DNA from 3 places in the Nitratireductor sp. CH_MIT9313-5 genome. Region 1 is predicted to be linked to each of the others. Evidence: predicted binding sites of a transcription regulator. Region 1 holds the regulator's gene; each other region holds the start of a gene.
What was found. Region 1 encodes LexA, which represses DNA repair genes until DNA is damaged. Its sites were predicted from a motif close to TGTTCNNNNTGTGTTCNG; they were not measured.

Region 2: the regulator LexA is predicted to act here: its motif matches at 2,920-2,937, upstream of parE (DNA topoisomerase IV subunit B).
Region 3: the regulator LexA is predicted to act here: its motif matches at 4,361-4,378, upstream of def (peptide deformylase).

Annotation. Positions count from the first base shown of each region.
Region 1 covers NZ_JAYMER010000014.1:407,728-415,681, reverse strand. Annotated here, with positions in the region: gene WA367_RS09490 (sodium:solute symporter family transporter) at 1-412, opposite strand, end outside; gene WA367_RS09485 (hypothetical protein) at 409-654, opposite strand; gene gltA (citrate synthase) at 851-2,140, opposite strand; gene gltX (glutamate--tRNA ligase) at 2,304-3,725, opposite strand; gene WA367_RS09470 (ComEC/Rec2 family competence protein) at 3,839-6,190, shown strand; gene lexA (transcriptional repressor LexA) at 6,220-6,942, opposite strand; gene WA367_RS09460 (molybdopterin molybdotransferase MoeA) at 7,026-7,954, opposite strand, start outside.
Region 2 covers NZ_JAYMER010000014.1:137,709-145,662, forward strand. Annotated here, with positions in the region: gene WA367_RS08220 (DUF2336 domain-containing protein) at 1-713, shown strand, start outside; gene parE (DNA topoisomerase IV subunit B) at 766-2,847, opposite strand; gene gcvP (aminomethyl-transferring glycine dehydrogenase) at 3,119-5,911, opposite strand; gene gcvH (glycine cleavage system protein GcvH) at 5,926-6,294, opposite strand; gene gcvT (glycine cleavage system aminomethyltransferase GcvT) at 6,301-7,404, opposite strand; glycine riboswitch at 7,545-7,632, opposite strand; gene WA367_RS08245 (YaiI/YqxD family protein) at 7,734-7,954, opposite strand, start outside.
Region 3 covers NZ_JAYMER010000011.1:479,057-487,010, forward strand. Annotated here, with positions in the region: gene dapE (succinyl-diaminopimelate desuccinylase) at 1-984, shown strand, start outside; gene WA367_RS06320 (transporter) at 986-1,570, shown strand; gene truA (tRNA pseudouridine(38-40) synthase TruA) at 1,572-2,315, opposite strand; gene WA367_RS06330 (GNAT family N-acetyltransferase) at 2,318-2,821, opposite strand; gene fmt (methionyl-tRNA formyltransferase) at 2,818-3,753, opposite strand; gene def (peptide deformylase) at 3,781-4,311, opposite strand; gene WA367_RS06345 (DNA recombination protein RmuC) at 4,412-5,656, shown strand; gene WA367_RS06350 (TAXI family TRAP transporter solute-binding subunit) at 5,746-6,708, shown strand; gene WA367_RS06355 (TRAP transporter permease) at 6,789-7,954, shown strand, end outside.

The sequences.
Region 1 (7,954 bases):
TCGAGGAACTTCCGCTTTTTCGGAAATGGGGCACTATGCAGGCGTTCAACACGACGTATGCGGCTGTGCCACCCGCGGCGCAGAAAGCCAGGGCAGTGTAACCGATCGGCTCGCCTCCGAGATTGAAAACAAGCGCGCCGCACAGAAACGATGCTGCCAGGATGCAGCCAACAAGCCGGGAACTGGCAGCCTGATCGCCGTAGAGGAAGGCATGAAGCGTCATGGTGCGCGAAACAAATGCCGCATAAAGCAAATGCAAACCGACCACGGTGAGAAAAATCCGGTCGATGGTCGCTCCATCCGTACCCAATATCTCAAGTATGACAAGAAGTCCGACAAGCGCTGCGGCAAGAAGCCCGTAGGACCATGTGAGACGGCGCGGCCTGGAAGAATTGCCGGGTACCGATCTCATCGCGCGACTTCCTCGAAGCCAAAGCTCTGATCGAGCCTTGCGCGCCGCAGATTGTGAGTAACGACTATCAGCAGATGTATTGTGACCAGAAGCGGGAGGGAATAGCCGGGAAGCCGAGAGACGCCGATGAACTGCAACGCCACCAAGGCAATAGCCCAGGTCGCAGTTACAGCCAGCAAACTCACAAGCATCAGGTTCCTGCATTTTCGCAGGTAACGCTCACGCGCATCAGCCTTCTGCATCCCATCCTCCCCCGTCTTGAAGCTGCAGAGAATCGCCGCAGTTCGACCACAGTTTCAAGCAGTTGGGCTTGAAAGGGAACTCGCCATGCGAGGAAAGGGCGCCAAATGCGGACATTTCAGAACTCGCAGGCGGCATGACGCCATAAAAAAGGCCCCGCCCGAGGGCGAGGCTCTGTCTCATTGTCTTGAGTGGCGATCAGCGCTTTGCAATCGGCACGTAGTCGCGCTGTGTGGAGCCGGTGTAGAGCTGGCGCGGGCGGCCGATCTTCTGGTTCGGGTCCTCGATCATCTCTTTCCACTGGGCGATCCAGCCGACGGTGCGGGCAAGGGCGAACAATACCGTGAACATGGTGGTCGGGAAGCCAAGTGCCTTGAGCGTGATGCCAGAATAGAAGTCGATATTCGGATAGAGCTTCTTCTCGATGAAATATTCATCGGTCAGGGCAATGCGCTCCAGCTCCATCGCAATATCGAGTTGCGGGTCGTCCTTGATGCCAAGCTCGCTGAGAACCTCGTGACAGGTCTTCTGCATGATCTTGGCGCGCGGATCGTAGTTCTTGTAGACGCGGTGACCGAAGCCCATGAGGCGGAACGGGTCGTTCTTGTCTTTCGCACGCTCGATATATTCAGGAATGCGGTCAACCGTGCCGATTTCCGACAGCATGTTCAGTGCGGCTTCATTGGCACCACCATGGGCAGGGCCCCAGAGGCAGGCAATACCGGCTGCGATACATGCAAAGGGATTGGCACCCGAGGAGCCAGCCAGGCGTACCGTGGAGGTAGATGCATTCTGCTCGTGATCAGCATGCAGGATGAAGATCCGCTCCATGGCGCGTGCCAGGACCGGGTTCACCTTGTATTCTTCGCACGGGACCGAGAAGCACATATGGAGGAAGTTGGCCGCGTATCCGAGATCGTTCTTCGGGTAAACGAAAGGCTGTCCCACATGATATTTATACGCCATTGCCGCAATGGTCGGCATCTTGGCGATCATGCGCAGGCTGGCAACCATGCGCTGATGCGGGTCGGAGATATCGGTGGAGTCGTGATAGAAGGCAGACATCGCGCCCACGACACCGCACATCACCGCCATAGGGTGGGCGTCCCGGCGGAAGCCGGTGAAGAAACGGTTCATCTGCTCATGCACCATGGTGTGGTGCGTCACGCGGTAGTCGAAGTCTTCCTTCTGAGCCTTGGTCGGAAGTTCACCGTAGAGAAGCAGATAGCAGGTTTCCAGAAAGTCGCCATGCTCGGCCAACTGCTCGATCGGATAGCCGCGATGCAGCAGAATGCCCTCGTCACCGTCGATATAGGTGATCTTCGATTCGCAGCTTGCGGTAGAGGTGAAGCCCGGGTCATAGGTGAACATGCCGGTGTTCTTGTACAGAGCACCGATATTGATGACGTCCGGTCCGAGCGTACCATTCAGTACCGGAAATTCCTTGCTGTCGCCACCAAGCTCCAGTTTCGCACTCGATTCTGACATCGCAACACCTCTTCCATATGTGAAACTTGGGGGCGCGGGATAATGCTCCGCGCAGGAGACGCGGCCCGCCACAGGTGGCACTTAGCTATCGCATTTGTCTGCCCATGCCAAGCGCACCACACCCCCAATGTTGCAGTGCACCGGCGATGTGCAGACCAAAGTATTATGCCACCTGATCTTTTATCCGGGCGAGCGATTCCTCCCGTCCAAGCACGACCAGCACATCAAAGATGCCCGGCGAAGTGGTGCGACCCGTCAGAGCAGCGCGCAGCGGCTGGGCAACCTTGCCAAGCTTTACCTCCGCCCTTTCGGCACATGCGCGCACTGCCGCTTCCGTGGAATCCAGCGTCCATTCGTCCAGAGCGGAGAGGTCGGAGTGGAGGCTGGCGAGGATCGCGCGTGCATCATCGGTCAAAAGGCTGGTGGCCTTCTCCTCGAACGGCAATGGGCGCTTGGCGAAAATAAATCCAGCGCCATCAAGGAGTTCGACGAGCGTCTTTGCGCGTTCTTTCAAACCGGGAATGGCCTGTCGGATCTGTTCGCGTTGTTGATCCGTCAGGTTCTGTACGATCAGCGGACCGCCTTCCAGATAGGGCATCTGCTTCATGAACAGCTCAAAAAGATCGTCGTCAGAGCTGTTGCGCATATGGATGCCGTTGATGGCCTCGAGCTTCTTGAAGTCGAAGCGCGCTGCGCCCTTGTTCACATCCTCGATCTCAAACCATTCGACCATCTGCTTGATGGACATCACTTCGTCATCGCCATGGCTCCAGCCAAGGCGGGCGAGGTAATTGCACAGTGCCTCGGGCAGATAGCCCATGGAGCGATAGGCTTCCACGCCCAGCGCGCCGTGGCGTTTGGACAGCTTCGCACCGTCAGCACCGTGAATCAGCGGAATATGCGCCATCACCGGCACATCCCAGCCCATGGCCTTGTAAATCAGGGTCTGGCGCGCGGCATTGGTAAGGTGGTCGTCACCGCGGATGATGTGGGTTACGCCCATGTCGTGATCATCCACGACGACTGCGTGCATGTAGGTTGGCGAGCCGTCGGAGCGCAGAATGATGAAATCGTCGAGATCCTTGTTTGGAAAGCGCACCTCGCCTTGAACCTTGTCATGAATGACGGTCTCGCCATCCTTTGGCGCCTTGATGCGAATGACAGGCTTTACGCCTTCAGGCGCTTCGGAGGGATCACGATCACGCCAGGTGCCGTCGTAGCGCGGCGGGCGGCCTTCAGCGCGCGCCTTTTCGCGCATGGCCTCCAGCTCTTCCTGGGAGGCATAGCAATAATATGCTTCGCCTCGTTCCACCATTTCCAAGGCCACTTCACGATGGCGATCGGCCCGCGAGTGCTGAGAAACCGGCTCGCCGTCCCAGTCGAGGCCGAGCCAGGACATTCCCTCGATAATGGCCCTGGTTGCTTCGTCGGTGGAACGCTTGCGATCGGTATCCTCGATACGCAGCAGCATCTTGCCGCCTGTGTGACGCGCATAAAGCCAGTTGAACAATGCTGTCCGGGCGCCGCCAATATGCAGGAAGCCGGTGGGTGAGGGGGCGAAGCGGGTTACGACAGGTTTTGACATGACATCCTGTTTGGGCTGTGGGCGATCCTGACCGCCCATCCGTCGGGTGGAAATTGCGTGCGCCTCATGTAGCATAGGCGAGAGCGCACGCAAGCGCCGGGGGCTTATGGGAAATGCAAGGTGACGGGGCGGCCACCAGCATGGATGAGCGCGAGCGGTTCGGGCAGGGTTTCGGCCAGGTCGGTTCGCCCGTGGCGGAGCCTGTCCGGGATATTGCAGAAGCTGGTGGTGCGACGCTGCCTTCGGCGCAGCCACGGTCGCGTAAATCCCTGACTCAGTCGTTGAGTGGAAATGTGCTGAGCGACCTGCACGTGGAAGCTGCCCGAGGCACACCGTTCCTGTTTCTGCCTGTCTTGCTGGCCATTGGCGCAGCGGTCTATTTCGCCTTGCCGGAAGAACCAGCAGGCGCAGCCATCGTGGCAACTGTCACGGTGCTCCTTGCGGGCCTTTTTCTGGCGCGAGGTAGACCGGTGGTCTCCCTCGGACTTGCGGCGTTACTGGTTTTCTCAATGGGGCTGGCCGCAGCCAAGCTGGAGACCTGGCGGCGATCAACACCGATGCTTGGTTCGCCCATTGCCACAACGCTGACGGGGCAGGTGTTGACACTTGAGCACATGGCAAACGGACGCATCCGGCTTACGCTGGATGTGATCGGGACAGAGCGGCCGCAACTGAGATATGCACCTGACCGTGTCCGGGTCAGCGCCCGCAATGTGCCGGATGCGCTGGCGCCGGGCGACGTTGTCAGCGGGCTGGTGCGGCTGATGCCGCCTTCCGGGCCGGTGCGCCCTGGTGCCTATGACTTTGCCTTTACGAGCTTTTTCCAGGAGCGGGGTGCAGTTGGCTTCTTTCTGCGCAATCCCGTGCGCGTTCAAAAAGCCGAAGAGAGTGTTCTATTGCGTGCGCAAAGCCTGGTCCAAAGGCTGCGCCGGGCGCTCGCTGAGCGAATTTCGCGCCATGTGGATGGGCAGGCTGGGCAAGTGGCGGTCGCGATGATCACCGGTTTCCGTGCGGGCATACCCGAAGAAACGAATGAGTGGCTACGGCGCGCAGGGCTGGCGCATATTCTGGCAATTTCAGGCCTGCACATGGCATTGGCCGCCGGATGCGTCATGCTTGGCGTGCGCTGGGGCTTCGCGCTCTTTCCTCAGAGCGCCTCGCGCCTGCCGGTGAAGAAATATGCCGCAGGCGCAGCTTTGCTTCTGGCCACGCTTTATCTGCTGATCTCCGGAGGAGCCGTCGCCGCGCAACGCAGCTATATCATGCTCGCCGTCATGCTGGCAGCGCTTCTGTTTGATCGCGCGGCGATAACAATGCGTAATCTCGCCATTGCCGCCCTCATCATCATTGCCGCATCACCCCATGTGGTGGTCGGGCCCAGTTTTCAGATGTCCTTTGCGGCGACTGCGGCACTGATTGCCGCGTATGGATGGTGGACGGAACGCCGCCGCAGGGCCTCGCACCGGCCGCATCGGGAGCGAGGGCTGGCCGCTCGCGTGGCAATGGCGGTACTACTGTTCTTCGCCGGGCTTTGCGCGACCAGCATTATTGCCGGCCTGGCAACCAGCCTGTTCGGAGCGTGGCATTTTCAGCGCGTCAGTCCTTATGCTTTGCCTGCAAATCTGGCGGCCATGCCCCTGGTCTCGCTTGTTGCCATGCCATCTGCGGTAATCGCAATGATCATGATGCCATTTGGGCTGGATGGACCATTCTGGCTCCTGATGGGCAAGGCGATAGAGGGGATTACGCTGATCGCCGAAACGGTTTCAGATCGCAGTCCCATTGATGCGATCGGTCTGATGCCGCGGGGCGCATTCCTGCTGCTCGTCAGCGGGTTTACATTGCTGGTCATTTTCACGACGCGGTTGAGAATTCTGTCGCTCCCGTTCCTGCTTGCCGGACTGGCCGTCTGGTCCCAGCGCGACCTTCCAGATGTCCTTGTGAGCGATGATGCGCGGCTCGTCGGTGTCCGCGTGGCAAACGGGGCACTGGCGGTCAACAGAGACCGGCCCAACGGCTTCACCATGGGTGATTGGAAACATGCGCTGAATGTCGATCAGGTGATCAAGCCGCAGGGTGTGGATGAGGGGCAGGCCACACCAGACAACGCCTTTTCATGCGCCGACACGGTCTGCTCGCTGGAGCATCCCCATGGTGGAGCAATCGTGCATCTGAAGGACCCGGCAGACACTAGAGCCTATTGCTCGAAAGCTGCGGTGATCGTGGTCGACGATGCCACAATCTCCTCTCCATGCGGCAGGCACGTGTTGCTGCTGACCAAGAAGGATCTCGCACAAAATGGTGCTGCGGCAATCTATCTGTCGACCAGACCGGACAGGATAACCCGACTTGTACATGCCGTGGCCAGGCCCTATCGGCCCTGGCATGAACACCGACAATATTCTCGCGCTGCAAGGGCCTGCCGCCCTACCGGAGGGATTAACCCTCCTGCGGGCGCGCTATGAATTCAGCAGCGACCCGAGGGCTCACAAGGTCAGTAGCGGCGGATCAAACCGACCAGCTTGCCTTGAACCTTCACGCGGTCGGGGCCGAAAATGCGCGTCTCATAGGCAGGATTGGCTGCCTCAAGCGCAATGGATGCGCCCTTGCGCCTGAGCCTCTTGAGTGTGGCTTCCTCATCGTCAACCAGCGCAACAACGATCTCACCGGGATTGGCCGAACTGGAATGTTTGATGATGACAGTATCACCATCGAAGATCCCAGCCTCGATCATCGAGTCGCCTTTTACTTCCAGAGCGTAGTGCTCCCCACCTGAAAGCATATCCGGCGGTACCGTGATGCTGTGGGTCTGGTGCTGGATGGCATCGATGGGCACACCGGCTGCGATACGCCCCATGACCGGGACGCTGTAGGCGCCACCGTCTTCAGCCGGTGCAGGCGCGGGAGCGGCGGGACGGGCAGGTTCGGGCGTTTTGCCGAGGCTACCCTCGATCACGCTTGGCTGAAACTTGCGTGCAGTGCCGCCAAGACCTGGTGCGATCGAATCAGGCAGGCGCAACACTTCCAGCGCACGAGCCCGGTTGGGAAGCCTGCGGATGAAGCCCCTTTCCTCGAGCGCGGTAATCAAACGATGAATGCCCGACTTGGAAGCCAGGTCGAGCGCCTCCTTCATCTCGTCAAACGAAGGCGGGATGCCCGTCTCCTTCAGACGCTCGTGGATGAAGAGCAGCAGCTCGTGCTGTTTGCGTGTCAGCATTGCCGACTCCCGGAATCAGTCATAAACAAAACCAGAACATAATGTATCTGTTCCAGTTGTGTTCCGCAACGGCAATTTTGGCGTCAGTCTCGCAGCATCAGGATCCGGCATCTGTCGCCGGCGGCCGCGGCGGGTGCGTGGGGTTCCCTGATGAGGAGGCAGTTTGCGGCAGCATAAGCCGTCAGGTGCGACGAATCCTGGTGAGCAAACGGTGTTGCTAGAAGCCCCTCAGGGCCTTGTACCGCGACTGCACGCACATAGTCCTGACGTTCATCATTGGCCGACATGGCAGTGGCGAGCCTGGCGCGGCGGATATCGGGACGGAAGATAGCGCCGGAGAGCCGGGCCAGGAGCGGTCGCAGAAAGAGTTCGGCGCAGACAAGACTGGAAACAGGGTTGCCGGGCAGGCCCAGCACCCGCTGGTTGCCCAATCTTCCGGAGATCAATGGCTTGCCCGGGCGCATGGCAACTTTCCAGAACGAAAGCTGCATTCCCGCGTCAGCCAGTGCGCTGCGCACGAGGTCGTGTTTTCCAACCGATGCGCCGCCGAGCGTGACCAGAACATCCGCTCCTTGACCGGAGGCTTGCTGCAATGCCGCAGAAATCAACGCTGCGTCGTCGGGTATGATGCCCAGATCAAGCACTTCAGCACCTTCCTGTTCGGCTATGGCTGCGATGCCGAATGTGTTGGATGCGATGATCTGATTTTCTCCGATCTCGTCGCCGGGAGGGACAAGCTCGTTACCGGTGGCAAGTACCGCCAGAAGCGGTTTCCTGTGCACGCATAGGCTCGGATGTCCGCCAGAGGCGGCAAGTGCCAGAGCTGCGGGATCGAGTTTGCGCCCCGGTTCAAGCAGGGTGTCGCCTTCACGAAAATCGAGGCCTGCCAGCCGGATATTTCGTCCAACCTCGACGGGACACGTCGCACGGATTGTTGCCTGACCGGTCTGTTCGGTGTTCTCCTGTATCAGGACAGCGTCAGCACCTTTCGGCACAGGTGCCCCGGTGAAAA
Region 2 (7,954 bases), 270 kb from region 1:
GTACCGCACTTGCCGGCAATGAAGGCGCTGAAATCGCACCATTCAGTTTTCGCCGCATGATCGAGCGCTTTGGCGCGATCGGCCCGCTTCGTGAAGCCTTGTCCCGCAACCCGAATCTTCCCGCCGACTGCCGCCACCTCCTTGTCGAGGCCACGGGCAACGCGCTTTCGGCACTGCCGCTCGTAAAGGCTCTGATGGGTGAGGAGCGCGCCAGTCTGATCGCAAGGGACGCGTGCACCCGGGCTTCCGTCACGTTGATCGAGAGTGTCGCCGACGAGGAGCACGAAGCACTTGTCGAGCATCTACGTCTGCGTGGCGAACTGACCAGTGGATTTCTGGTGCGGATCGTCGCTCACGGAAAAGTCGATTTCTTCCGCGTGGCACTTGCGGCCATCACCGGTCAGGATGTGGACCGCGTGACTGCGCTTCTGGCACGCGGACGACATTCGGCCGTTGCCGCGCTTTTCAAGCGCGCCGGACTGAGCGCCATCACTCATGCGCCACTGCTCATCGCTCTCGACATCTGGCGTGAGGTTGCGCGCGGAAACCGCATGGCCGGTCCGCAGGAGGTCTCATGGTCGATGCTGCAGGCAGTAGATTCAGCTCAAGGCAGCGATGAAGCCGAGAAACTGACGCGTCTTCTTCGCCAGATCCATCTCGAACAGCTACGGCGCAATGCGCGTCTTCAGGCGCTGGAGCTTGCCGCCGCTTGAAGCAGGTTGCGCGAAGGAAGGGCAGGAATGCTCACTTCCCGCCCGGAGCCACCTAGATGTCGAGCTCTTCGACGAACTCCGCACGTTCCTGAATGAAGCGAAAACGGGCCTCGGGCTTGGTGCCCATAAGGGAGTCGACCGCTTCGCGCGTGGCTTCATGCCCTTCGGCTATCTCCACCTTCAGCAGGTTGCGCAGTTCGGGATCCATCGTGGTCTCTTTGAGCTGCTTGGGAAGCATTTCACCCAGACCCTTGAAGCGACCGATATCGATCTTCCCGCGTCCCGTGAATTCCGTTCGCAGAAGCTCTTCCTTGTGGGCGTCATCACGCGCATACATGGTCTTGCCGCCCTGGCTGATACGATAGAGCGGTGGCACGGCAAGATAGAGGTGCCCGCCTTCGATGAGCTGCGGCATTTCCTGATAGAAGAAGGTGATGAGCAGCGAGGCGATATGCGCGCCGTCGACATCGGCATCGGTCATGATGATGATGCGCTCATAGCGCAGATCGTCTTCACGATATTTGTTGCGGGTGCCGCAGCCTAGCGCCTGGATCAGGTCTGCAATAAGCTGGTTGGAGGCAAGTTTGCCCGAGGCTGCACTCGCAACATTCAGGATCTTTCCGCGCAATGGCAAAACAGCCTGGTTCTTGCGGTTGCGCGCCTGCTTGGCCGAGCCGCCAGCCGAGTCACCCTCGACGATGAACAGTTCTGCACCTGCTGCCTGGTTGGAGGAACAATCGGCAAGCTTGCCCGGCAAGCGCAGCTTGCGCACGGCGGTCTTGCGGTTGACCTCACGCTCCTGACGGCGCTTCAGACGCTCGTCGGCACGAGCCATGACCCAGTCCAAAAGCTTTGAAGCTTCCTGCGGGTTTTCTGCCAGCCAATGATCAAAAGGATCGCGGATCGCGTTCTCGACGATACGCGTGGCAGCAGCGGTTGCGAGCTTGTCCTTTGTCTGGCCGACAAATTCAGGCTCACGCACAAAGACGGACAACATGCCGGCTGCCGAAATCATCACGTCGTCTGAGGTGATGATGGAGGCGCGCTTGTTGCCGGTCAGTTCCGCATATTGGCGAAGGCCGCGCAAAAGCGCGTTGCGGAAGCCGCTTTCATGCGTTCCGCCTTCTGGTGTCGGCACGGTATTACAGTAGGAATTGAGCGCAGCGTCGCCGCCATACCATGTGATCGCCCATTCGACCGCACCATGCCCGCCGCGCTTCTCGCTGCGTCCGGCGAAGATCTCCTTGGTGACCTGATATTCGCCCTTCACCGAAGCTTCCAGAAAGTCCTTCAACCCGCCGGGGAAGTGGAAGACGGCCTTTTCCGGCGTCTCGTCCTTCTCGCCGATAAGGGCGGGATCACAGACCCAGCGGATTTCGACACCGCCGAAGAGGTAGGCCTTCGAACGCGCCATCTTGTAGAGGCGTGCAGGCTCGAATTTCGCACCCTTGCCGAATATCTGCTCATCCGGCTTGAAGCGCACTTTGGTGCCGCGGCGGTTGTGAACGTCGCCAAGCTTCTCGAGCCCGCCCTGCGGCAGGCCGCGCGAGAATGTCTGGCGGTAAAGCTGGCGGTTGCGCGCGACCTCGACTTCCAGAAGCTCGGACAGCGCGTTGACCACGGAGACACCCACACCATGCAGGCCACCGGAGGTCTCATAGACCTTGGAGTCGAACTTGCCGCCCGCATGCAGCGTGGTCATGATGACTTCCAGCGCGGACTTGTCCTTGAATTTGGGATGCGGATCGACAGGAATGCCGCGGCCATTATCAGTGACGGAGAGATAGCCGTCTGCGCCCAGCTCCACCTCGATGAATGTGGCATGTCCGGCAACGGCCTCGTCCATCGAGTTGTCGATGACTTCGGCAAAAAGATGGTGCAGCGCCTTGTCGTCGGTGCCGCCGATATACATGCCCGGGCGACGGCGAACCGGTTCGAGACCTTCCAGGACCTCGATGTCGGCCGCGCTGTAGTCGCCACCGTCACGCGGCTGTGCGGGGGCAGGCTTCGCTTTTGCTGGTGATGAAGGCGCGGCTGGTGCCGGAGCGGAGGAAGCAGGCGCAGGCTCGGGCTGGCGCACGCGCTCGGGCGTCGTCTGGCTCAGTCCGGCAAACAGATCGTTATTGTCATCCATGGCGCTAATTCTGCTCTCATCCCCGCGAATCACTTCCCCACTTTGCCATGGTTTCCAAGGCAAGGCGAAGTCTGTTCCGGTTGTGTTCAGTGCTTGTGCATAAGTGGCGTCAAGCCGCTTTAGCGCGGTTCTTCAAGACGAAGTCTTATACAGCATGACCTGGATGAATAGGGAATAAGAGCCTGTCATTCAATGCGGCGCACTGCTGCAGCCGTGGAAAACAGGGCTTTCGGTGCCGCAGTGTGCTTCTGCGGCACCGATATTTGCGGCGTCAGCTCGCCATTGCCTCGACCGGCGGGCAGGCGCAGACGAGATTGCGGTCGCCCGCTACATTGTCGACGCGCGAAACCGGCGGCCAATATTTGGACGCAGGCTCCATGGAGCCGCTCGGGAAGGCGGCTTCCTTGCGGCTATAGGGATGCGTCCACTCGTCGGCAACCAGAATGTCTGCCGTGTGTGGGGCATTGACCAGCGGGTTGTCGTCCTTCGGCAGGTCACCGCTTTCGATGCGTGCGGCTTCTTTCGCGATGGAGATCATTGCGTCACAGAAGCGGTCAAGCTCGGCCTTTGGCTCGGATTCCGTCGGCTCCACCATCAGCGTTCCGGCAACCGGCCAGGACATCGTTGGCGCGTGGAATCCGTAATCGATCAGACGTTTTGCGATATCTTCCACACTAACGCCTGCACGATCCTTCCAGACACGCGTGTCGAGAATGCATTCATGCGCCACGCGGTCGTTGCGGCCCTTGTAGAGCACCGGATAATGCTCCTTGAGGCGGTGTGCGATATAGTTGGCGTTGAGGATTGCCATTTCGGTCGCGCGCTTGAGCCCGTCGCCGCCCATCATGCGGATATACATCCAGGTAATGGGCAGGATCGAGGCGCTGCCGAAGGGCGCTGCCGAAACCGCGTCACTCGTGCCAAGCGCCACATGACCCGGCACATAGGGCTTCAGATGCGCCTTCACGCCGATCGGACCCACACCCGGACCACCACCGCCATGCGGGATGCAGAAGGTCTTGTGCAGGTTCATGTGGCAGACATCCGCACCCAGATCGCCCGGGCGCGAGAGGCCGACCATGGCATTGAGATTGGCGCCGTCGAGATAGACCTGTCCGCCGTTCTCGTGAACCACTGCACACATGTCACGCACACCTTCCTCGAACACGCCATGCGTGGAAGGATAGGTGATCATCAGGGCTGCCAGACGCTCGGCGTGCTGCTCTGCCTTCGCCTTCAGGTCGTCGAAATCGATATTGCCGTCATCGTCGCAGCGCACCGCAACCACCCGCATGCCAACCATGGAGGCCGAAGCCGGATTGGTGCCGTGGGCGGAGGTCGGGATCAGGCAGACATCGCGCTCGCCCTGACCCTGCGCCTGATGATAGTGGCGAATGGCCAGAAGGCCGGCATATTCACCCTGGCTTCCGGCATTGGGCTGGAGCGAACAGGCATCGAAACCGGTGATCTCCGAAAGCCACTTGTCGAGATCATCGATCATGCGGCGATAGCCAACGCTGTGCTTTTCCGGAGCGAAGGGGTGGAGATTGGCCACCTCGTTCCAGCTCACCGGCGCCATTTCGGCGGCAGCATTCAGCTTCATTGTGCATGAGCCGAGCGGGATCATGGCACGGTCGAGAGCCAGATCCTTGTCCGCCAGCTTGCGCAGATAGCGCATCATCTCCGTTTCGGAGCGGTGCGCGTGGAAGTCTGGCTGGGTGAGGAAGCTGTCGCTACGCGGTGCGGCTGGTGCCGCAGCTTTTGCCTCGGCAGGTGCCTTGATGCCAAAAAGCGAGGCGAGGGCGGTGAGGTCTTCTTCCGTGGAAGCCTCGTCGAAGCAGATCGCAACGCGGTCGGCGTCGATCACACGGATCAGACGGCCATCGGCTTCGGCCTTTTCCGCCAGCTCCTTCGCCTTGCCCTTGATGGTTAGCGTGACCGTGTCGAAAACCACGTCACCGGCAATCTCGATGCCCGCCTGCTTCGCACCTTCAAGAAGACGCGAGGCGAAGGCGTTGACGCGCGCAGCGATGGACTTAAGGCCTTCAGGGCCATGCCAGATAGCATAGGCGGCTGCCATGTTTGCCAGAAGCGCCTGGGCGGTGCAGATATTGGAGGTCGCCTTGTCGCGGCGGATATGCTGCTCGCGTGTTTGAAGTGCCAGACGGTAACCCGGGCGGCCATGCGCATCCTTCGACTGGCCGACGAGGCGGCCTGGCATCAGGCGCGTCAGCTTGTCGGCAACGGCACAATAGGCGGCATGGGGCCCGCCAAAGCCCATCGGCACGCCGAAGCGCTGCATGGAGCCAACGGCAATGTCCGCACCCAGTTCAGCCGGTGTCTTCGACAGGAGAAGCCCCAGAGGATCGGCCACAAAGATGACAATGGTTCCAGCCTCACGCGCCTTGGCGATTGCCCCGGAATGATCGTGATAGACACCCAGCGTATCCGCCCATGGCACGATCAGCGCGCAGGTATTGTCGTCGGCTTCGCCTTCGATGATCTCCATGCCCAGTGGCTCAGCACGGGTTTCCACCACGTCCCGCGTCTGCGGGTGAAGCTGGCCTGCCAGAACCACGCGGTTGCGGCTGGAGCGGTGATGACGCCAGGCGATGCCGACAGCTTCGGCGACGGCCGTGCCTTCATCGAGAAGCGAGGCGGAAGCGACCGGCAGGCCGGTCAGTTCCGTCACCAGCGTCTGGAAATGGAAAAGCATCTCCAGACGGCCCTGGCTGATCTCCGACTGGTAAGGCGTATAGGCCGTGTACCAGGCGGGGTTTTCAAACATGTTGCGCTGGATGACCGGCGGAACCTTTACGCCGTGATAGCCCGCACCAATGAAGCTCTTGAGAACGCGGTTCTCGCTCATGATCGCGCCAAGCTCGGCAAGCGCTTCGGCTTCACCCACTGCGGGCGGGAGGTCGAGCGCGCGGTCGAGCCGGATCTTTTTCGGCACGGCCTGCGTGATCAGCGTTTCAAGGGAAGGCACGCCCAGCGCTGCGAGCATGGCCTTGGTTTCATCAGCGCGCGGGCCGATATGGCGGGCGGCAAAATTCGCGGTCATCTCAGCCATGTTCCTTAAGCGATATGGGCCTTGTAGGCCTCTTCGTCCATCAGACCCTCAAGCTGCGAGGTATCGGACAATTTCATCTTCCACAGCCAGCCTTCACCGGTGGGAGCCGAATTGACGAGCGCGGGATCGCTCTCGACGGCATTGTTGACTTCGGTCACTTCGCCATCAGCCGGTGCATAGACATCCGAAGCAGCCTTCACGGACTCGACAACGACGCAGGTGTCACCCTTGGAAAGCGCCTTGCCCGTCTCGGGAAGCTCGACAAAAACCAGATCGCCAAGCTGCTCCTGGGCATAGTCGGTAATGCCGATCGTCGCGGTCTCACCTTCGACCTTGAGCCATTCGTGATCTTCAGTGAAATAGGTCTTGCTCATCAGTCCTTATCCTTTGCGATAGCGATGTGGTGAGAAAATGGGAGAGACGATCTCCATGGGAATACGATTGCCGCGAACCTCGGCGAAAACCTTGTTGCCGATTTCGGCAAGCGGCTTTGCGACATAACCCATCGACACCGGATGGCCTACAGATGGTCCGAAGCCACCGGACGTCACGCGTCCGATGGAATTGCCGTCTTCATCCATCAGCGGCGCGCCCGAGCGGACGGGCTGGCGGCTTTCCGGCTTCAGGCCAACGCGCTTTTCCTTCGCGCCCTCTGCGCGGATGCGGCGGAATGCTTCCGCGCCGACGAAGTTTCCATCTTCGCGCACGCTTTTCGGGATCGCCCAGAGAAGAGCCGCGCTGACCGGATCGGTGTTCTCGTCGAGATCCTGCCCGTGCAGGCACAGACCGGCCTCAAGGCGCAGGCTGTCGCGCGCGGCAAGGCCGATCCACATGGCACGCTCGTCAGCCAGAATGGAGGAGACGAAACGCTGGGCCTCATCCGCCGGTAGCGCGATCTCGAAACCGTCTTCACCGGTATAACCGGAGCGTGCGGCAAACCAGTTCTCACGCGGCTCGACGGCGGTCATAAAGGTGAGGTCGGAGAGGTCAAGCCCCGCATTGACCAGTACATCCTCGGCAGCCGGACCCTGCAGCGCAAGCAGGACGCGCTCGACCTTCTCGAATGTGACATCGAAGTCCTTGGCAATGGACTTGAACTGCGCCTCGTCCTTCTGCGCATTGCCCGCATTGGCAACGATATAGAAGCGATCCGTGCCAAGGCGGGTGACGATCAGATCGTCGATAATGCCTGCCTGGTCGTTGAGAAGCAGCGTATATTTCGACTGGCCTGTCTCGAGCGCAGCGGCGTCAAGCGGGCAGGCGCGGTTGAGGAAATCGACGGCACCTGCGCCCTTCACCTCGAATATGCGCATATGGGAAATGTCGAACAGGCCCGCTTCGTCACGCGTGTGCTGATGTTCCTTCATCACGCCGGCGGGATAGGTGAGCGGCATGCGCCAGCCGGCAAAAGCGCCGAAACGCGCGCCGGCTTCCTCGTGAACCGCTTCCAGCGGCAAATGAATCAGGGATTTCTGGTCACTCATGGTTCCCTCAAAGCTGCACGCAGCCGCGACGGCGGCTGTTCGTGCCCCTCTGTCGGAAGCCTGAGAGACTCGCGGAAGTTCCAGAAGAACCCGCTTACACCTTCGGCGCGGGAGCAATGTCCCGACTTTCCAGAGTGTCCGTCCCGTTTACGGTTCATTTGCCTGAGAGATTTCGGGCGATTTCCCCTTCGGCGGCAGCAAGTCGCTGCTCTCTCCCGCAAACGGTATGGGCTTCAAGGCCCAGGACAGGCCGGAAACTAGCGGAGGAGCGCACAATTGTCACGCCGCTTTATCAGGCGATGGTGCGGAAACTTTATGCAATACCCAGTTTAGTTTTGCAGTTTGCTGGCAAGGCGAACGGTGCGGTCGAGTGCCTGAAGGAATTGCGAGCGGTCGCGGGAGGTGAAGCCCGGATTGTAGCCCTTGATTGCCCCGCTCTCGCGCAGATCCTGTTTCAGATCGCGCATGGCAACCGCCATGCCGATGGTCTCCGGCGTGAACGGCCTGCCGGTGGGGCCCAGAACATGCAGGCCCTTTTCCACCAGGCGGG
Region 3 (7,954 bases), on a different contig from region 1:
CTCATGTTTGCCGGACATACGGACGTTGTGCCAGTCGGCGATCCGGACCAGTGGAAATTCCCGCCCTTTGCCGCAGAAATTGCAGATGGCGTGATGTATGGCCGGGGCGCGGTGGACATGAAGGGCGGCATCGCCTGCTTCGTGGCAGCCCTTGCCCGGCATGTTGAGAAGAACGGTCCGCTCAAGGGCCGCGCGTCGCTGCTGATTACCGGCGACGAGGAAGGCCCGGCGATCAACGGTACGGTGAAGCTTCTGGAATGGGCACGCGAACGCGGCGAAAGCTGGGACGCGGCCATTGTGGGTGAACCCACCAATCCCGAAAAGCTCGGCGACATGATCAAGATCGGTCGCCGCGGCTCCATGTCGGGACGGGTCACGGTGACAGGCCGACAGGGCCATGTTGCCTATCCGCATCTGGCAGACAATCCCGTGCCTGGCATCCTGGCGCTGGGGCAGGGGCTGATCGCGCACATCTTCGACGAAGGCACCGACGAGTTTCAGCCCTCCAATCTCGAAATCACGACCGTGGATGTCGGCAATCCTGCGGTAAATGTCATACCGGCCAAGGCAAGCCTCGCCTTCAATATCCGCTTCAACGACACCTGGACTGCAGAAAGCCTGCAGGAAGAAATCCACAACCGGCTCGATGAAGCTGCCGAGCATGATTGTGCCGAACGCGGGCTGGAAGCTCCGGTGGATTATGAGGTCGAGTGGATTGGCCGGGTCAGCCCGGTTTTCCTCACACGCGACGAAAAGCTGATCGAAACTCTTTCGGCATCCGTCGAGGCGGTCACTGGGGAACGCCCGAAGCTTTCCACCTCCGGCGGCACGTCCGATGCCCGCTTCATCAAGGACTATTGTCCGGTGGTCGAGTTCGGCCTTGTTGGCCAGACCATGCATATGGTGGATGAGCGCGTGCCGGTATCGGATCTGGAGACGCTCACGCGGATCTATGAGCGTTTCATTCAGGACTGGTTCGGCTGATATGCCGGCTGGTGATGTTCAGCACTCGCTTGCCGGTGTCTGGCGTTTGATGTTGGGCCGCGCAGACGGGCTGAAGCTGCTGGACCTTACCGCAGATGGCTTCTGGAACTCCTTCCGCGCCATCCTCCTTGCCCTGCCGCCGCTGGCGCTTGGCTGGGTCTCCTATGCAGGCGAACTGGCCGCCACCGGTTACGGCGAACGCCCTGCGCTGGTCTTTCGCCTGTTTCTGGCCGAGATGGGTGCCTGGCTCCTGCCGCTGGTAATTCTGGCGCTGCTTGCCCGCCATATCGGGCTGGCGCAGCGTTTCGTGCCCTATGTCGTCGCGTCCAACTGGGCCTCGGTGATCTTTGCCTGGGCCATGCTGCCAGCCGTCCTCATGCGGCTGATGATGCCCGAGGCCGGGCTTGCCGAGATGGTTTCCATTTTCGTTTTCTTCCTGAGCCTGTTCTTCTCCTGGCGCATGACGGTGGTGGTCATCGACCGGGGTGCCGCAATTGGCACCGCGTTCTTTTTCGCCATGCTGATGGGCGCCATCACGCTGTTGATCTGGCTGCAGGAGATGTTGGGGCTTGTGCCCGACTACTGACCTAGTAGTCGACCTGGATGAGATAGAGCCCGTCGGCCGGTGCCACGGGACCGCAGGCCGAACGCTTCTTCGCTTCGAGCGCGGCCACCAGATCATCCGCGTTCCAGCTTCCGTCCCCCACTTTTACAAGCGAACCCACGAGCGAGCGCACCTGATTGTGCAGGAAGGAGCGCGCGGAAGCGCGAACTTCAATGACGACACCGTCACGCGAAACGTCGAGCCGGTCGAGCGTCTTGATGGGGCTTTTAGCCTGGCACTGGGCCGCGCGGAAGGTGGTGAAGTCATGGGTGCCGAGAAGCCGCTGTGCGGCCTCATGCATGGCATCCACATCAAGCTTGCGCGATATGTGCCAGGCCCGACCGCGCTCGATGGCAATGGGCGCGCGCCTGTTGATGATGCGGTAGAGATAGTGCCGCGCCTTGGCCGAAAAGCGCGAGTCGAAATCCTCACCTACCTGCGTGCAATTAAGAATCGCGACACGCTCATCAGCCAGTGCCAGATGTGCATTGATGGCATTGCCGACCGTGTTCGCCGCCCAGTCTTTAGACAGATCGAAATGCGAGACCTGGCCCGTTGCATGCACGCCGGCATCGGTACGTCCGGCAGCCTTCAGCGAGATTTCTTCGCCGCAAAATTTCCTGATGGCCTGCTCGATGGCCGCCTGCACCGTGTGCTGGTTCGCCTGCCGCTGCCAGCCGGAATAAGGCGTGCCGTCATACTCCACGTCGATGCGATAGCGCGCCATGCTCAGCCAAGACCCCGGAATGCGCGCGGATAGATCAGGCGTCCGGCAAGCGGCGCTTCACCCGAAGCTCGCGCCTGAAGAGCCTCGCACTGATAATCGCTATCGAAACCGGCTGCTCGCTCGTGCGAATAACCGAAACGCCCGTAATAGGCGGGATCGCCCAGCACCACGCTGAGGCACTCGCCCTCTCGTTCAAGCCGCAGATGAGCTTCCTCGATGAGCGCGGCACCGATGCCCTCGCGCTGATGATCCGGGTCTACGGCGACCGGAGCCAGAGCCACTGCGTCATATGTCCCGTCGGATGCCTCTACCTTCAGGCGCGAAAACAGGACATGCCCGCGTACCATGCCATCGCGCTCCGCGACGAGCTCAAGAACGACGTCACTGTCCTGACGCAGCTTGTTCGTCAGCTCCGCTTCCGCACCGCCTTCAAAGGCACGACGCAGAAGTGCATCCACGGCCTCATGGTCGGTAGCCTCGACTGCACGAAGAATGACAGCACTCATGGCAGAATGGCTCCGTCTTCAAGCTTTGCGCCGCGCAGGAAATCCTCCGCCGAAGCACGCTTTGCGCCCGCCCGCTGAACCTCCGTCAGCTCCACGGCACCTGTCCTGCAGGCGATCACGAGGCCACCGCCAAGCCAGGTGCCAGCCGGTGCCGAAGCATCTGTCACACGGCTTTCCAGTACCTTGACGCGCTCCAGCTTGCCGCCAAGCGGCATCTCGCACCAGGCGCCGGGAAAGGGCGAAAGCCCGCGAATATGGTCGTGCACTTCCTGTGCAGGCTTCGACCAGTCGATGCGCGTTTCCTGCTTGTCGATCTTCTTTGCATAGGTCACGCCATCTTCGGCCTGGGGCACAAGCTCCAGCGCACCGTGCTCAAGTGCTGCCATCGCACGCACCATGAGTGCTGCGCCCACATCGCGAAGGCGGTCATGAAGTTCACCGGCCGTCATGTTCGGCTTGATCTCGACCCGCTCGGTCATGGCGACAGGGCCGGTATCAAGTCCTTCATCCATGCGCATGATCATCATTCCGGTCTCGGCGTCTCCCGCCATGATGGCGCGCTGGATTGGAGCGGCACCGCGCCAGCGGGGCAGGAGTGAGGCATGACCGTTATAGGCGCCAAGGCGCGTGCCTTCGAGAATGGCTTTCGGCAGAAGAAGTCCATAGGCGACGACGACCGCGGCGTCGGCCTTCAGATCACGAAAGGCTTGCTGTTCTTCCTCGCTTTTCAGGCTCTTCGGCGTGCGCACGTCGATGCCAAGCGCTTCGGCACGCTTGTGCACGGGCGAGGGGGTAAGCTCCAGACCACGGCGGCCCGCAGGACGTGGTGGCTGGGTATACACCGCAGCAATCTCATGACCGGCTTCCACTAGCGCATCAAGCGTGGCGACCGAAAAGTCCGGCGTACCCATGAATATGAGGCGAAGGCCCATTGGCGGCTGCTCCCGTCAGACGGTTGGTCAGCCCACCATGCGGCTTGGCGGACGGTCCTTGGCGAGTTTCTTGAACTTGCGCACCACCATGTCGCGCTTCAGCTTCGACAGATAGTCGATGAAGAGCACGCCATTGAGATGGTCGATCTCGTGCTGCAGGCAGGTAGCGAGCAGCCCGTCAGCCTTCAACATCTGCTCGCGACCCTGTTCGTCGATGTAGCGCACGGTCACTTCGGCCGGGCGCTCCACTTCCGCATAGTAATCGGGAATGGAGAGGCAGCCTTCCTCATGCACATTCATCGCGTCCGAGCGCTCGAGGATCTCCGGATTGATGATGATGCGCGGCGCGGGCTCCTCGTCCTTCTCGGCCACGTCAAGAACAAGCATGCGGCGCGGCTCGCCCACCTGGATGGCGGCAAGGCCGATACCCGGCGCATCATACATGGTGGCAAGCATGTCGTCGGCGAATTTGCGCACCTCGTCATCCACGCGTTCAACAGGTTTGGAAACCTCGCGCAGGATGGGGTCGGGCAGAATTACGAGCGGTCGAATTGTCATGCGCGTCAGGTAATGGCTCGGCGCTTGCCCGTCAACAAGGATGCGGGCTTGTTCACCTTTTGGTCTTATGTGGTTATCACGAATCGCATAAGCTGCCTGAATGGACATTGCTCAGATCTTTAATGCGCCCGTAGCGCAGTTCGGTTCCTCCACCTTCACGCTCGGCCAGCTGGTGGCGGGGGCGGGGCTCATGCTGCTTGTGCTTTTCGTCTTCCTGATGGTGCTTTTGTGGCGCTCTGCACGGGCGCGTGCGGTGGCCGCCGCCGAAGCCGCGCAGCGGGCGCGCGAGGCCGAACAGCGCATGGCCGAACTCACCCGCGCGCAGACCGAGCTGCAGGGGCGCATGGGCACGATCGCGGAAGTTTTCGGATCCAGACAGGCCGAGCTGACCAAGGCGCTGTCCGAGCGCATGGACGGCATGACGACGCGGCTGGGTCACTCGATCACCGAGCAGACGAAATCCACGCACGAGAACCTGGCAAAGTTGCAGGAGCGCCTCGCCGTCATCGACACGGCCCAGAACAACATCCAGTCGCTTGCCGGTCAGGTGGTGCAGCTTCAAAACATCCTGTCCAACAAGCAGACACGCGGTGCGTTCGGCCAGTCGCGCATGGAAGCCATCATCGCCGATGGTCTGCCCCCTGGCGCCTATGAGTTTCAGGCGACGCTCTCGAACAATACGCGGCCCGACTGTCTGGTGAAGATGCCGAACGATGCCCCGTCACTGGTCATCGACGCGAAGTTCCCGCTGGAAAGCTGGAACGCCATCCGCGCGGCATCCGAGGGAGAGAGCGGACCCGATGCAAAGCGCGTGGCCGAGCAAAGCTTCCGCCGGGATCTCGATGTGCATGTCAAGGCGATCTCGGAGAAATATCTGCTGCCGGGCGAGACGCAGGACACGGCCTTCATGTTCGTGCCCTCTGAATCCATCTTCGCCGAGATCCACGAGAATTTCGAGGCACTGGTGCAGAAGGCCCACCGCGCCCGTGTAGTCATTGTTTCGCCATCGCTCCTGATGCTGTCGATACAGGTGATCCAGGCCGTGCTGAAAGACGCGCGCATGCGCGAGCAGGCACATCTGATCCAGGCCGAGGTGGTCAAGCTGATGCAGGATGTGACACGGCTTGATGACCGGGTGCGCAAGCTGCAGACCCATTTTGGCCAGGCCAGCCGTGACATCGACCAGATCCTGACCTCCACCGACAAGATCACCAAGCGGGGCGAAAAGATCGAGGCGCTGGAGCTTGGACCGGCGGAAGCCGCAAAAACGTCAGCGGATGGTGGCGAACAGCGTCTTGCACCGCCCGGCCAGGGCTCCCTGCGCCTGCGGGTGGTGGAAGAATAGCCGCTTCGCGGCAAAGTGAGTTGAAACACCGGCAGTTTTCCTGCCAATGAGACACTTCATTTCGTGAGTGCTCTTTGGGAGGAAACAAAATGTTCAAGTCTGCACTGAAAACGGCATGTGCCGTCGCGGCGTTCACTGCGGTGGCGCTTTCAGGTGCGAGCGCGGAAACCCGCATCACCTACAAGTCGGCAAAGGCCGGTTCCTCCTATTACCAGATGGCGGTCGAGATCGCCGAAGCCCTAAAGAAGGGCACCGATGGCGAGTTCAGCGTCACCGTCGAGGAAAGCCAGGGTTCGGTCCAGAATGTCATGGAAGTGCGCGCGCGTGGCGCAGACTATGTCTTCACGACCCCACCGGCATTGGTGGGTGCTGCACAGAACGCGTCCGGTCCTTTCGAGGGCAAGGGCAGCGACAAGTTTGCTGAAATCCGCGCGCTCTTCCCAATCCCCTCGCTCACGATGCACTTCGTGGTCGCCGAGAGTGCTGGGGCCAGCAAAATCGAGGATCTGGCCGGCAAGACGGTTCTGCTCGGCAAGGGCTCCTTCGGTGCGAGCGAAGGCGAGAAATATCTCGAACTCTTTGGCATCAAGGATCAGGTCGAGATTGCCGACGCTGAGCTTTCCAATGCGGTGGCCGCCCTCAAGAACGGACAGATCGATGCTTTCGTCACGGCCGGCTCCTGGCCTGCACCGAACGTGATCGAGGCTGCAGCCAGCATTGGCGTTGACGTGCTTTCACTGACTGAAGAGCAGATTGCAGAGACCAAGCGCACGAAGATCACGATTCCCGCCGGTACCTATAGCGGTCAGGACGAGGACATCGTCACCACTTCGCTCCCGGTGGTGGCCTACACGACAACGGCCATGGATGACGACACGGCCTATCAGCTCACCAAGACCTTCTGGGAGCAGAAGGAAGCCATGGGCGGCAACGCACCCTGGTGGAACGGTGTTGACACGGCGCTGATGGCCAACATCACCGGCAAGCTGCATCCCGGTGCTGTACGCTACTATGAAGAAGCAGGCGTGGAACTGAGCGACGCCCAGAAGTAAAACCGCCACCTGCCGCCGCACCTGATTTCAGGGTGCGGCGGTTGCTCCTTGTTTTCAGCCTTTCAGACAAAAGCATTGCCATGACCAAGCGCATCGCCCTGGCCGCCCTAGCAGGCCTGCTCGTCGCCTATCATCTCGCGCTGGTCTTTTCCGGGCTCGTGCCGAACCTTGTAAGCCGGCCGCTGCATATGGCGCTGATCCTGCCCTGGGTGCTCGTTTTCGTGCCGCAGGAAATGGGGTGGCTGAAACGCATCTCGGGCGTTGCGCTTGCTCTTGCTGGCATCACTGCAAGTCTGTGGGTCGCGCTGAACCAGAACAGCCTCGGTGACCAATATGGTTTTCTCGAAGGTCCTTTTCAGATTGCCATTGCGGCAATCCTGTTGCTCGTGGTTCTGGAAACCGCGCGTCGCGCTATCGGCTGGGCCTTGCCCATCGTTGCCGCCATCATGTTGCTCTATGGCCTTTTCGGGCAGCATATTCCCGGCGAATTCGGCCATTCGGGAACCCCACTCACATCCTTTCTCGGCACGCTTACCATCGCCGAAGGCGGCATTTGGGGCAGCCTTACAGGCATCTCGGTTTCGACCGTCTCAATCTTCGTGATCTTCGGAGCCGTGCTTAATGCGGGGGAGGCGGGGCAGGGCTTCATGAATGTCGCTGCAGCCGCGGCTGGCCGCCTGAAAGGTGGGGCAGCCAAGGTTTCCGTCATTTCATCAGCGCTGTTCGGATCGATCTCCGGTTCCGCTTCTGCCAATGTCGCCTCCACTGGTGCGATCACCATTCCCGCCATGGTCAAGCTTGGCTACCCGAAGCGGCTGGCGGGTGCCGTCGAGGCCGTAGCATCCTCCGGTGGCCAGATCATGCCGCCGCTCATGGGGGCTGGCGCCTTCGTGATGGTGGAGCTTACAAGCACGCCTTACACCGCCGTCATGGCCGCAGCCATCCTGCCGGCAATCCTCTATTTCTTCGCGGTGTGGATCGGGGTGAACGCATTCAACACCCGCTACAAGCTTGAGGGCCTGCCAGCGGATCAGGCTCCCGCACTGCGCGATGTGATCATCACTTCGGCCTTCTTCCTCGTGCCGTTCACGGTCCTGCTCTGGGGCATGTTCGTGGCGGGCGTCACGCCGCAATATGCCGCAAGCCTTGCCATCCTGGCAGGAGCAGTGCTGCTTTTCTTCAATGGTGCGCTGCGTTTTTCTGCACGTGAGGCTCTGCTCCGTTTCGAAACCGCGCTGATCACCGC